One region of the Nocardioides bigeumensis genome, then DNA from elsewhere that is predicted to be linked to it. Evidence: predicted binding sites of a transcription regulator. Region 1 holds the regulator's gene; the other holds the start of a gene.
The links. Region 1 encodes LexA, which represses DNA repair genes until DNA is damaged. Its sites were predicted from a motif close to TCGAACANNTGTTCGA; they were not measured.
Positions count from the first base shown of each region.

Region 2: recA (recombinase RecA) is a predicted target of LexA. The motif match lies at 4,081-4,096, and genes of this name have one in related genera.

Region 1 covers NZ_BAAAQQ010000013.1:390,228-395,784, forward strand. The annotation lists gene ABD295_RS16100 (DUF3052 domain-containing protein) at 1-308, opposite strand, end outside; gene ABD295_RS16105 (LysM peptidoglycan-binding domain-containing protein) at 477-857, opposite strand; gene ABD295_RS16110 (NAD(P)-dependent alcohol dehydrogenase) at 1,057-2,028, opposite strand; gene ABD295_RS16115 (TetR/AcrR family transcriptional regulator C-terminal domain-containing protein) at 2,111-2,794, shown strand; gene ABD295_RS16120 (alpha/beta fold hydrolase) at 2,832-3,707, shown strand; gene lexA (transcriptional repressor LexA) at 3,821-4,558, shown strand; gene ABD295_RS16130 (phosphatase PAP2 family protein) at 4,653-5,501, shown strand; gene ABD295_RS16135 (ATP-dependent DNA helicase) at 5,404-5,557, opposite strand, start outside.
Region 2 covers NZ_BAAAQQ010000001.1:49,944-55,500, reverse strand. The annotation lists gene ABD295_RS00305 (MFS transporter) at 1-371, shown strand, start outside; gene ABD295_RS00300 (S-methyl-5'-thioadenosine phosphorylase) at 415-1,218, shown strand; gene ABD295_RS00295 (hypothetical protein) at 1,284-1,970, opposite strand; gene ABD295_RS00290 (sensor histidine kinase) at 2,180-3,343, shown strand; gene ABD295_RS00285 (response regulator) at 3,340-3,999, shown strand; gene recA (recombinase RecA) at 4,231-5,289, shown strand; gene ABD295_RS00275 (regulatory protein RecX) at 5,273-5,557, shown strand, end outside.

The DNA.
Region 1 (5,557 bases):
AGATCGACGACGACCCCTTCGGCGGCCAATGCCCTGTGGGCGGCCTTCTTGGGCCAGCAGACCCACACGGCCCCGTCGACCACGGTGCGCTCGAACAACGCGGGCAGCCGGCGCGCGAGCGTGAGGCGGGTCGCGTGGAAGGTGAGCGTCACGTCGAGCCCGGGTCGCAGCCGGCGCACCACGGTGGCGCCGCCGAGGTCGCCCAGCCGGACCGTCGGCGGGAGCGCGTCGAGGAGGACGACGTGGCCGTCCTGGATGCCCAGCTTGCGGGGCAGCGGGGTGCCGGAGTAGCCAGCCGGTGCGGACACGCTGCCCATACTGCCGCTGGTCGAGCCGGGACGAGACCAAGGGCGGTCCGCTCGTGCGCGGACCGCCCTCGTCTTCCCCTTGGCATATTCAGTTGTAGCCGCCGGACCGGGGTCGAATCGGCCGGCGGCGGTCTTGGGTGGCCCGGTGGTCGAGCCCGGTCGAGACCCCTAGGCCGGGACCCGGATGCGCTGACCCGCGTCGAGCGCGGAGCTCGCCAGCGCGTTGAGGCGCTTGATGTCGAACATCGTCTCGCGCACGTCGTCGCCGGCCGGGGTGATCCGGCTGGCGATGTCCCACAGGGTCTCGCCCGGCTGGACCATCACGATCTCGGTGGCGGGCGAGGCGCCGCGCTCCCCGGTGGCCACCGAGCCGGCCCCCAGGAAGAAGCCCACGACCAGCACCGTGGCCAACGCGACGAGGAAGAGCACGAGGCGCCCACGCCTGGTCAGCCGCACCGTGCCTGTCACCTGGTCCGCACGGCGCGCGGCGGACGGGGATCGGACACTGCTGGGCTGGATGGCGCTGGGCTGGATGACATACGTGCTCATCGGGACCTCCTGGGGAAGTGGCGATGACCCTCATCGCCTGTCGGTTCCTTGTCCGATCCCTGTCTAACGGCGACCACCGACAAGCTGTCGGGAGCCGCCGCTCGATCAGACGTTCGATCGAACATGTGTACGACGGTAGAGCACCTGTTCGAACAGGTCAAGCACTGATTCGAACAGCTGTTCCCAGGAGGAGGACGCCCTACGGAACCACGACGAGCTTGCCGCGCGCGTGGCCCTCGGCGAGGTGGTCCATCGCCTTGGCGGCGTCGGCGAGCGGGAACACCCGGTCGACGACCGGGCGGTAGGCGCCCTGGTCTGCGAGGCGGGCGAGCTCCTCGAGATCGGCGGCCTTCTCGGCGGCGACGAGTCCCCGCAGCTTCTGGCGCGAGACCAGCGACAGCGCAGCCGCGCGCAGCTGGCGGTCCAGGCCGCCGAGGACCCGCCCGCCCTCGTCGCCGCCGATCAGGACGAGCGTCCCGGCCGGCGTGAGCAGGCGGCGTACGTCGCGCAGCGGGCGGTTGCCGCCGATGTCGAGCACGACGTCGAACCGCTCTCCGACGAGGTCGGTGGGGTCCTGCCGCGTGTAGTCGACGATGCGCTGCACGCCCAGGTCGCTCAGCAGGTCGATCTTGGAGGTGCTGCACACGCCGGTCACCTCGGCGCCCAGCGACATGGCGAGCTGGGCCAGGTAGGTCCCGACGCCGCCGGACGCACCGATCACCATCACCCGCTGGCCGGCACGCACGCCCCCCGCGCGGACGGCTTGGATCGCCGTCATCCCCGAGATCGGGACGGCCGCGCTCTGCTCGAAGGTCAGCGTCTGGGGCCGGTGGGCGAGCCGCTTCACGGAGACGACCGCGCGCTCGGCGAGCGATCCTGACGGCGCGCTGCCGTAGACCTCGTCGCCGGGCGCGAAGCCGGCCACCCCAGGGCCGACGCCGACGACCACGCCGGCGACGTCACGTCCGGGCACGGGCTGGCGGAGTCCGCGGAGACCGAGGAACGGCCGCATGAGCAGCGGCTCGCCGATCATCAGGTGCCAGGTGCCCCGGTCGATGGCGGCGGCCCGCACCTCGACGAGCACCTCCCCGTTGCCCGGCGACGGATCCGGGACGTCGTGGACGCTCCAGGTCTCGGTCCCGCCGTAGCCCTGCTGGACGACTGCTCGCATGACGCGCTCCTCTCGTGGCCTTACGCCGTAAGTCTGGCGGCCAAGGTAGCCTTACGCTGTAAGAAACGCAAGAGGAGGACCATTGCGACCGACCGGGCCGCTCACCCGCGACGACATCGTGACCACGGCGATGGGTCTCGCCGACCGCCACGGGCTCGCCAAGCTGTCGATGCGCTCGCTCGCGCGCGAGCTCGGGGTCGAGGCGATGTCGCTCTACCACCACGTCGCCCACAAGGAGGCGCTGCTCGACGGGATGGTCGACCACGTCTTCTCCGAGTTCCACGCACCCCGGCCCGGCCATGCCTGGGCCGACGAGATGCGACGGCGCGCCGTGACCGCGCGGGAGAGCCTCCTTCGGCACCCGTGGGCCATCGGCCTGATGGACTCGCGGACCAGTCCGGGCGAGGCGACGCTGCGCCACCACGACGCGGTCATCGGCTGCCTGCGCGCGGCCGGCTTCTCGGTCGAGCTCGCCGCGCACGCCTTCGCCCTGCTCGACGCCCACGTCTACGGCCACGCCCTCCAGGAGGTCGCACTCCCCTTCGAGCCCGGCGACGACATCGCCCCGATCGCCGAGGCGATGCTCGCCTCGATGCCGACCGACACCCTGCCCCACCTGGCGGAGATGGCCAGGGAGCACATCTACCGGCCGGGCTACACCTTCGGCGCCGAGATGACCTGGGGTCTCGAGCTGCTGCTGGCCGGGCTGGCCGACCGGCTGGCCGACCGGCTGGCCGATGAATCCGACGACCTCGGTGGGTCATAGCAGGACCACACGCGAGCGGGAGGGCACGATGACCACCATGAGCACGAGCAGCACGACGAGCACGGTCGGCGAGGGCACCGAGACGGTGACGTACGACGTCCACGGCGACCTGGCGTCGGCGACACCCGACAGCCCGCCCCTCTTCATGCTCGCCTCGCCGATGGACGCGGTCGGCTTCACGACGCTGCGCGGCCACTTCACCGACCGTGTCGTCGTCACCTACGACCCCCGGGGTGCCGCGCGCAACCCCATCGACACGACCGACATCCCGCCGACTGACCACGCCGAGGACCTGCACCGGGTGATCACGGCCCTGGGCGTCGGGCCGGTCGACGTGTTCGCCAGCAGCGGCGGCGCCGTCAACGTGCTCGCCCTCGTCGCCGCCCATCCCGAGGACGTGCGGGTGGTCGTCGCGCACGAGCCGCCCTGCTTCGCGTACCTGCCCGATCGCGACAACGCGCTCGCTCTCACCCGCGACATCAAGGCGACGTACGAGCGCGAGGGCTCGCCGGCGGCGATGGCGAAGTTCATCACCACGGTGATGCTGCGCGGCGAGATCACCCAAGAGGTCCTCGACGCACCCGCGCCCGACCCGGCGATGTTCGGCATGACCGGCGGCGACGACGGCTCCCGCACCGACCCGCTGATGCGCAACATGCCGTCGTGCATGGAGTACGAGCCCGACGTCGCCGCCCTCCGCGCCCTCGGGGACCGCCTGGTCATCGCCGTCGGCGAGGAGTCGGGCGAGGAGCTGGCCGCCCGCGGCGGGCGCAGCGTCGCGGCGGCGGTGGGCGTCGAGCCGGTCGTCTTCCCCAGCAACCACGGGGGCTTCCTCGGGGGCGAGCACGGCCAGCAGGGCGACCCGGACGCGTTCGCCGCCAAGCTGCGCGACGTCCTGGCCGAGCGGGGCTGACCGCAACACGCCGTTCGAACGTGTGTTTGAAGTTGGACGCCTCTCGGGTCTACCGTGGCCCCACGAGTCCCGACCCGGCGAGCGGGGTGCGGACGTGACGGAAGGCGGACGTGATGGCCCAGAAGGCCACCCCCAAGCGGCGGACCGGCAAGGTCACGGAGTTCCCCGACGGCCCGCCGGACGCCACCGGCCTCACGCCTCGCCAGCAGAAGGTGCTCGCCACCATCAAGGACTCGATCGAGATGCGTGGCTACCCGCCGAGCATGCGCGAGATAGGCGGAGCGGTCGGCCTGACCAGCTCCTCGAGCGTCGCCCACCAGCTCAAGACCCTGGAGGAGAAGGGCTTCCTGCGCCGCGACCCCAATCGGCCGCGGGCGCTCGAGGTCTTCCTGCCCGAGGTGATGGCGGCACGCCGCTCGATCTCCGGCACCGACGACACGTCGTACGACGAGACCGACATCGGCGACTCGGCCCCACCGGCCTCCTACGTCCCCCTGCTCGGCCGCATCGCGGCCGGTGGCCCGATCCTGGCCGAGGAGCAGGTCAGCGAGGTGTTCCCGCTGCCCAAGCAGCTCGTCGGTGACGGCACGCTCTTCCTGCTCGAGGTCTCGGGAGACTCCATGATCGACGCCGCGATCTGCAGCGGTGACTACGTCGTGGTGCGCCAGGAGCAGACCGCCGACAACGGCACGATCGTCGCCGCGCTCCTCGACGGGGAGGCGACCGTCAAGACCCTGCAGCGCAAGGACGGCCAGGTCTGGCTGCTGCCGCACAACGACGCCTACGACCCGATCGACGGCACCCACGCCACGATCCTCGGCGTCGTCACAGCCGTGCTCCGCAGGGTCTGACGACGTCGACGCCGGCACCTCAGGGGTCTCCCCCACACAGACCCCACACAGAATTCAGGGTTGGTCTGGGGGAACCTCCGCGTAGCCTGTCCCCATGAGCCAGGGGGAGGCTGGAGAGGTGACGACAACCCCGCTCCAGAAATCCGCTGCGCCGACGCGTGACAGGCGCTCCAGGGTCTGGGCGGGGCTCGTGGAGGTTGCCCTGGTCCTCGGGCTCTACGTCGCCTACAGCCTCACCCGGCTGGTGGCCGACGACTCCATGGCGCCCGCCCTCGAGCGCGCCCGCGACCTGCTGCACTTCGAGCGCTGGCTCGGCCTGGACCTCGAGGCGGGGCTCAACCAGCTTTTCGTCGACCAGTCCTGGCTCGGGCTGGCGGGCAGCTTCTACTACGCGACCGCGCACTACCTCGTCACCGGCATCGCGCTCATCTGGCTCTGGCGACGCGGGCCCACGGCGTACCTCCCTGCGCGCCGCGCGCTGATGCTGGCCACCGCCATCGCCTTGGTGCTCTACGTGCTGCTCCCGATGGCGCCGCCCCGGATGATCGACGGGTACGTCGACGTGCTGCAGCTCTCCTCAGCCCACGGCTGGTGGGGCGGTGAGGCCTCGGCCCCCCGCGGCCTCGGGGGCTACACCAACCAGCTCGCCGCCTTCCCGTCGATGCACGCCGGCTGGGCCCTGTGGGTGGCCTGGGTCGTGCAGCGTGAGGCGCGCAGCAGGGTGCTGCGAGCGCTGGCCTGGACGCACGCGCTCGTCACCTCGCTGGTCATCGTCGGCACCGGCAACCACTGGGTGCTCGACGCAGTCGTGGGCTGGGCCGCGGTCGTGGCGGCGGTCGTCGCCCTCAGGCCGATGCGCTTGCCGCGGCCGACTCGGCGAGCCGCCCCAGCGCCTTCCGGGCCACCGCCGGATCCGTCGTGGTCCACATCGGCGGCAGGCTAGCCTTGAGGAAGGTGCCGTAGCGGGCCGTGACCAGCCGCGGGTCGAGGACCGCCACC
Region 2 (5,557 bases), on a different contig from region 1:
TGGCGGCGGGCGGGCTCGTGCTCCTGGTGGCGCTGCTCTTCTGCCGCGCCGCGCCCCCGGGCAGCTCCGCTCAGATCTTCGTGGGGCTCTTCCTTCTCGGTCTCGGGTGGTCGCTGGCGACGGTCGCGTCCTCGACCCTGATCGCCGACCACGCCCCGCTCGACGCCCGCACCGACGTGCAGGGCGCGGCGGACCTGATGATGGGGCTGACCGCGGCGTCGGCCGGGGGAGCGGCGGGGTTGGTCGTGGGGTCCTTCGGCTACCACGTGCTCGCGCTGGCCTCGGTCTCGCTGGCGCTGGCCGTCGTCGTCGCAGCGGTGTCCGTGGGCCGTGGGCGCCAGGACCGTGAGTCGGTGCTGAGCAAGGAGTAGACGAGCAGGTCCGGGGCGACGCCGGACCTGGCAGGGTGTCCGCGTGAGACCGGACCAGGCCGCCGCCGACGTCGCCGTCATCGGCGGCTCGGGCTTCTACTCGTTCCTCGACGACCCGCGCGAGATCGTCGTCGAGACGCCGTACGGCGAGCCGTCGGCGCCGATCTCGGTGGGCGTCGTCGCCGGGCGCTCGGTGGCGTTCGTTCCCCGGCACGGCGCCGGTCACCGGTTCCCGCCGCACGCGATCAACTACCGCGCCAACGCGTGGGCGCTGCGGTCGCTGGGGGTGCGTCAGGTCGTCGCGCCGTGCGCGGTGGGCGGGCTCAGGTCCGAGGTCGCCCCTGGGGACGTCGTCGTCCCCGACCAGCTGGTGGACCGCACCCAGCGGCGGGTGCAGTCCTTCGTGGAGTCCGGGGCGGTGCACCTGCCGTTCGCGGACCCCTACTGCGGACGGCTGCGCCACGCGGTCCTCGCCGCGGGGCCGAGCCTCGTCGACGGCGGGACGATGGTGGTGATCGAGGGCCCGCGCTTCTCGACCCGGGCCGAGTCGGCGCACTACGCCGCCCAGGGCTGGACGCTGATCAACATGACGGGCCACCCCGAGGCGGTGCTGGCCCGCGAGATGCGGCAGTGCTACGCCGCGATCGCGGTGGTCACCGACATGGACGCCGGGGCCGAGGAGGGCGAGGGCGTCGGCCAGGAGGAGGTCTTCGCCCGGTTCGCCGCCAACCTCGACCGGCTCCGCGGCCTGCTGACCGACGTGATCGCCACCCTCCCGGACCCCGACGGCTGCTCCTGCTCCACCTGGGCAGACGGCCTCGAGCTCACCTACGACATCCCCGGCTGAGGTAGGTGACCACGAAAGGCACCTTCCGGAGACCCCCGGATGGTGCCGATCGTGGTCACCTAAGTTCAGCCGGCGAGCCGGGCCCGCTGGATCAGTCGCAGCCCAGCGACGTACGACGGGGCGTAGCACGCGGTCGCCAGCGCGATGCCGATCGCGCCGCCGAGGACCCCGAAGGCGATCATCGGGAGCAGCGACAGCGGCACCAACCACCAGCTGAGCACGCCGGCGCGCGCGAGCCCGGCATACATCACCGGAAAGCCCAGCAACCCGCACACCTTCGCGCTGAGCAGCCAGATCACCATCGACGGCGCGCCGTTGGTGCCCTCGAAGACGGCGACGGCTTGGTCCATGGTCAGGACGTTGCCGGTGGTGGCCAACACCCAGTCGGAGTAGAGCAGCCCCGTGAACTGGATGGCGCCGAACGCCCCGGCCAGTCCGCCGACCGTCGCGAGGGCCCGGCCGCGCCGGCCGCGGACCAGGCCGATCGAGGCGATGGCCGCGAAGGCGAAGAGCACCCACGAGTAGTGGAAGAGGTTCGCGGACAACCCGGACACGAACGGGTCCTCGGCGAGCGAGGCGATGTACGCCGCTGCGCTGGCGTCCTCCTGCGGCGGTGACGTGGCGGCGCCGGCGACGAAGAGCAGCGGCGCGGAGATCGAGGCGAGCCCGGCCAGGAGACCGAGCGTGCGTCGGCTCCCGGTGCGCTCCTCCTCGATCGCGGCGGTCGAGGTGTGGGTGGTGGTGATGGTCATGACGAGCCCCTCTCGGCTGGTGGGCCGCTCCGGTCGAGCGGCGACGAGGAGAACTCTCCGGCGAACCGCCACCTCGGCGGATCGGCTCGGGAGCCCGACCGTCCGGCACCGGACGACGACGTCCACGACCCCGGGTCGTCCACAGGGAGGACGCGCGGTCGTTCCCGGAGACGACCTCAGGCGCTCCAGGTGCTGCCTAGAGTGACGCCGTGACCAGCACCTTCCGCCGCCCGGGTCCGCTGCCCGCCATGGCTGCGGCCCTCGTGATGGCCGCGGCCGCACTGTTCGAGGCGGGTTGGGGCGGTGAGCGCGCGGAGCTCTCCCCGCTGAGCGTGACCTCGGCGCTCCTGACCGGCGTGTCGCTGCTGGCGGCGTACTTCTCGCCCGCCGGAGGTGTCGCCGTTCTGGCCGCCACGGTCGGCGTGCCGGGGCTGTTCGTTGACGACCTCCCGCCGAGCGGCGGGGCGCAGCTGATCGCGTCCATCGTCCTGGTGGGGTACGCCGGTTACCGCCTTTCAGCGCGTGGCGCTCTGATCGCCTACCTGCTGCTGGCGTTCGTCCCAGCCGTCACGATCATCTCCCTGGGCGAGTCGGTCTGGGAGCTCCTCTTCTACGCGCTGATCCTCGCGCCTGCCTGGGTCGTCGGGGTTCTGCTGCGTCGCGAGCAGGTGCGTTCCGCCGAGCTGGCCAGGCTCGCGGCGGAGCTGCGCGCCGAGCGGGAGAGGCAGGCCGAGGTCGCGGTTGCCGCAGAGCGCACCCGCATCTCCCGCGAGCTCCACGACGCAGTGGCCCACACCGTGAGCGTCATGACCCTGCAGGTCGGCATCGCCCGCCGTCGGTTGGGGGGCGACTCCGTCGAGGGGGAGCTGCTCCAGGGTGCGGAGAAGCTCGGGCGGCAGGCCGTCGACGAGCTGCGGCGGATCGTGGGTCTGGTCCGTGAGGGGGAGCATGCCGCGCTGGCACCGATCCCGTCACTGACGCAGCTCGACGAGCTCGTCGACCAGGTCCGCGCGGCCGGGGCCGAGGTCCGGGTGCACGTCGACGGGCGGCTGGAGGAGGTGCCGCAGGCGGTGGGGATCTCGGCGTACCGGATCATCCAGGAGGCCCTCACCAACGTGCTCCGCCATGCCCCGGGCGCCGCCTGCGACGTCACGGTCGTCCTTGCCGCTGACGAGCTGCGCGTCTCGGTCACCAACGGTCGCGCCACCCGCACACTGCTGACGGACGGCACCCCGGGAGGCCACGGTCTCACCGGCATCCGGGAGCGGGTGCACGTCCTGGGAGGCCGGTTCGAGTCCGGCCCGGTGCCAGGAGGCGGATTCGCGGTCCGTGTGGAGCTGCCCCTCCCGGAGTCAGAGAAGGTGGACGCATGAACGCGCTCCGGGTGGTGCTGGCCGACGACGAGGCGATGGTGCGCGCCGGGCTGCGGCTGCTGATCGACACCGAGGACGACCTCGAGGTCGTGGGTGAGGCGGTCGACGGCGAGGACGCCGTGCGGGTGGTGGCGGCGACGTCCCCCGACGTGGTCCTCATCGATGTGCGCATGCCGCGCCTGAACGGGCTCGACGCCGCCGTGCGCATCCTGTCCGAGGCGCCGGACACCCGGGTCGTCGTGCTCACCACGTTCGACGAGGACGAGGTCGTCGACGAAGCACTCCGGCGTGGTGTCGCCGGATTCCTGCTCAAGAGCTCTCCGCCGGAGGACATGTTGGAGGCGATCCGACGCGCCAGCCGCGGGCAGGGCGTGCTCGACCCGAGCGTCGTGCCTGGCGTGATCTCGCGGTACGCCGCCACGCCGGCCGCGCTCGGTCGTGCCGCGGCGCTCGACCTGCTCACGCCGCGCGAGACCGACGTCCTGCGGCTCGTCGGACGCGGTCGCAGCAATGCCGAGATCGCGGCCGAGCTCTACCTGGGGGAGACCACCGTCAAGACCCACCTCGGGCGCATCCTGGACAAGCTCGAGCTCCGGGACCGGGCCAGGGCGATCGCCTTCGCCTACGACTCGGGCCTGATCTCGCCGGGGGAGTGACTCGCCGGCGGCCGACCGGGAGAGCCGGGCGGCGCGACCTGCCACCAGCCGACGGGCGACACGCCGACCCGGCAACTCGTATCGAACACCTGTTCGGCCTAGATTGTCTCCACAGGTGACGTGACCGGGCGGTTCTCCACAGGCGGCCCGACTCGTCGGAGGTCGATGTCGGAGCCTCCGTCTAGCGTCCCCCACACAGACGTTGAAACCATCGGAGAAGGGGATAGCCAGATGGCTGGAGGAGACCGCGACAAGGCGCTCGACGCCGCACTCGCCAACATCGAGAAGCAGTTCGGCAAGGGCTCGGTCATGCGTCTGGGCGACGACGTGCGGGCGCCTCTGGAGGTGATCCCGACCGGCTCCATCGCGCTCGACGTGGCCCTTGGCCTCGGTGGCATCCCGCGTGGGCGGGTGGTGGAGATCTACGGCCCGGAGTCCTCCGGCAAGACGACGGTCGCCCTGCACGCGGTGGCCAACGCCCAGCGCGCCGGGGGCATCGTGGCGTTCATCGACGCCGAGCACGCGCTCGACCCGGAGTATGCGAAGAACCTCGGCGTCGACACCGACGCGCTGCTGGTCTCCCAGCCCGACTCCGGTGAGCAGGCGCTCGAGATCGCCGACATGCTGGTGCGCTCCGGTGCCCTCGACCTGATCGTCATCGACTCGGTCGCCGCGCTGGTGCCCCGCGCCGAGATCGAGGGCGAGATGGGCGACTCCCACGTCGGCCTCCAGGCCCGGCTGATGAGCCAGGCGCTGCGCAAGATGACCGGTGCGCTCAACGGCGCCGGCACGACCGCGATCTTCATCAACCAGCTGCGCGAGAAGATCGGCGTGATGTTCGGCTCGCCCGAGACCACGACCGGTGGTCGGGCGTTGAAGTTCTACGCCTCGGTCCGCCTCGACGTGCGCCGCATCGAGACGCTCAAGGACGGCACCGACGCGGTCGGCAACCGCACCCGCGTCAAGGTCGTGAAGAACAAGGTGGCCCCGCCGTTCAAGCAGGCCGAGTTCGACATCATGTACGGCAAGGGCATCAGCCGTGAGGGCGGGCTCATCGACGTCGGGGTCGAGGCCGGCCTGGTCCGCAAGGCGGGCGCTTGGTACACCTACGAAGGCGACCAGCTCGGCCAGGGCAAGGAGAACGCGCGCAGCTTCCTCAAGGACAACCCCGACCTGGCCAACGAGCTGGAGAAGAAGATCCTCGAGAAGCTCGGCGTCGGCCCCACGGTCGACACCCCGGCCGCGATCGACGACCTGTCCGACGAGCCCATCGGTGTCGACGACTTCTAGGTGGCAGGGCGACGTCTCCGTCGGGGTCGACGCCTGGACCCGGCGGGACTCGACCGCTCCGCCACCTGACCCGGCGGCGGAGGGGCCCGACGCCGACCACGAGGCGGTCGCCCGCAAGATCTTGCTCGACCAGCTCACCGGCCGGGCTCGCACCCGCCGAGAGCTGGCCGACAAGCTCAGCGCCCGCAACGTCCCTGACGACCTGGCACAGGCCCTGCTCGACCGGTTCGAGGAGGTCGGGCTGGTCGACGACGAAGCCTTCGCCAAG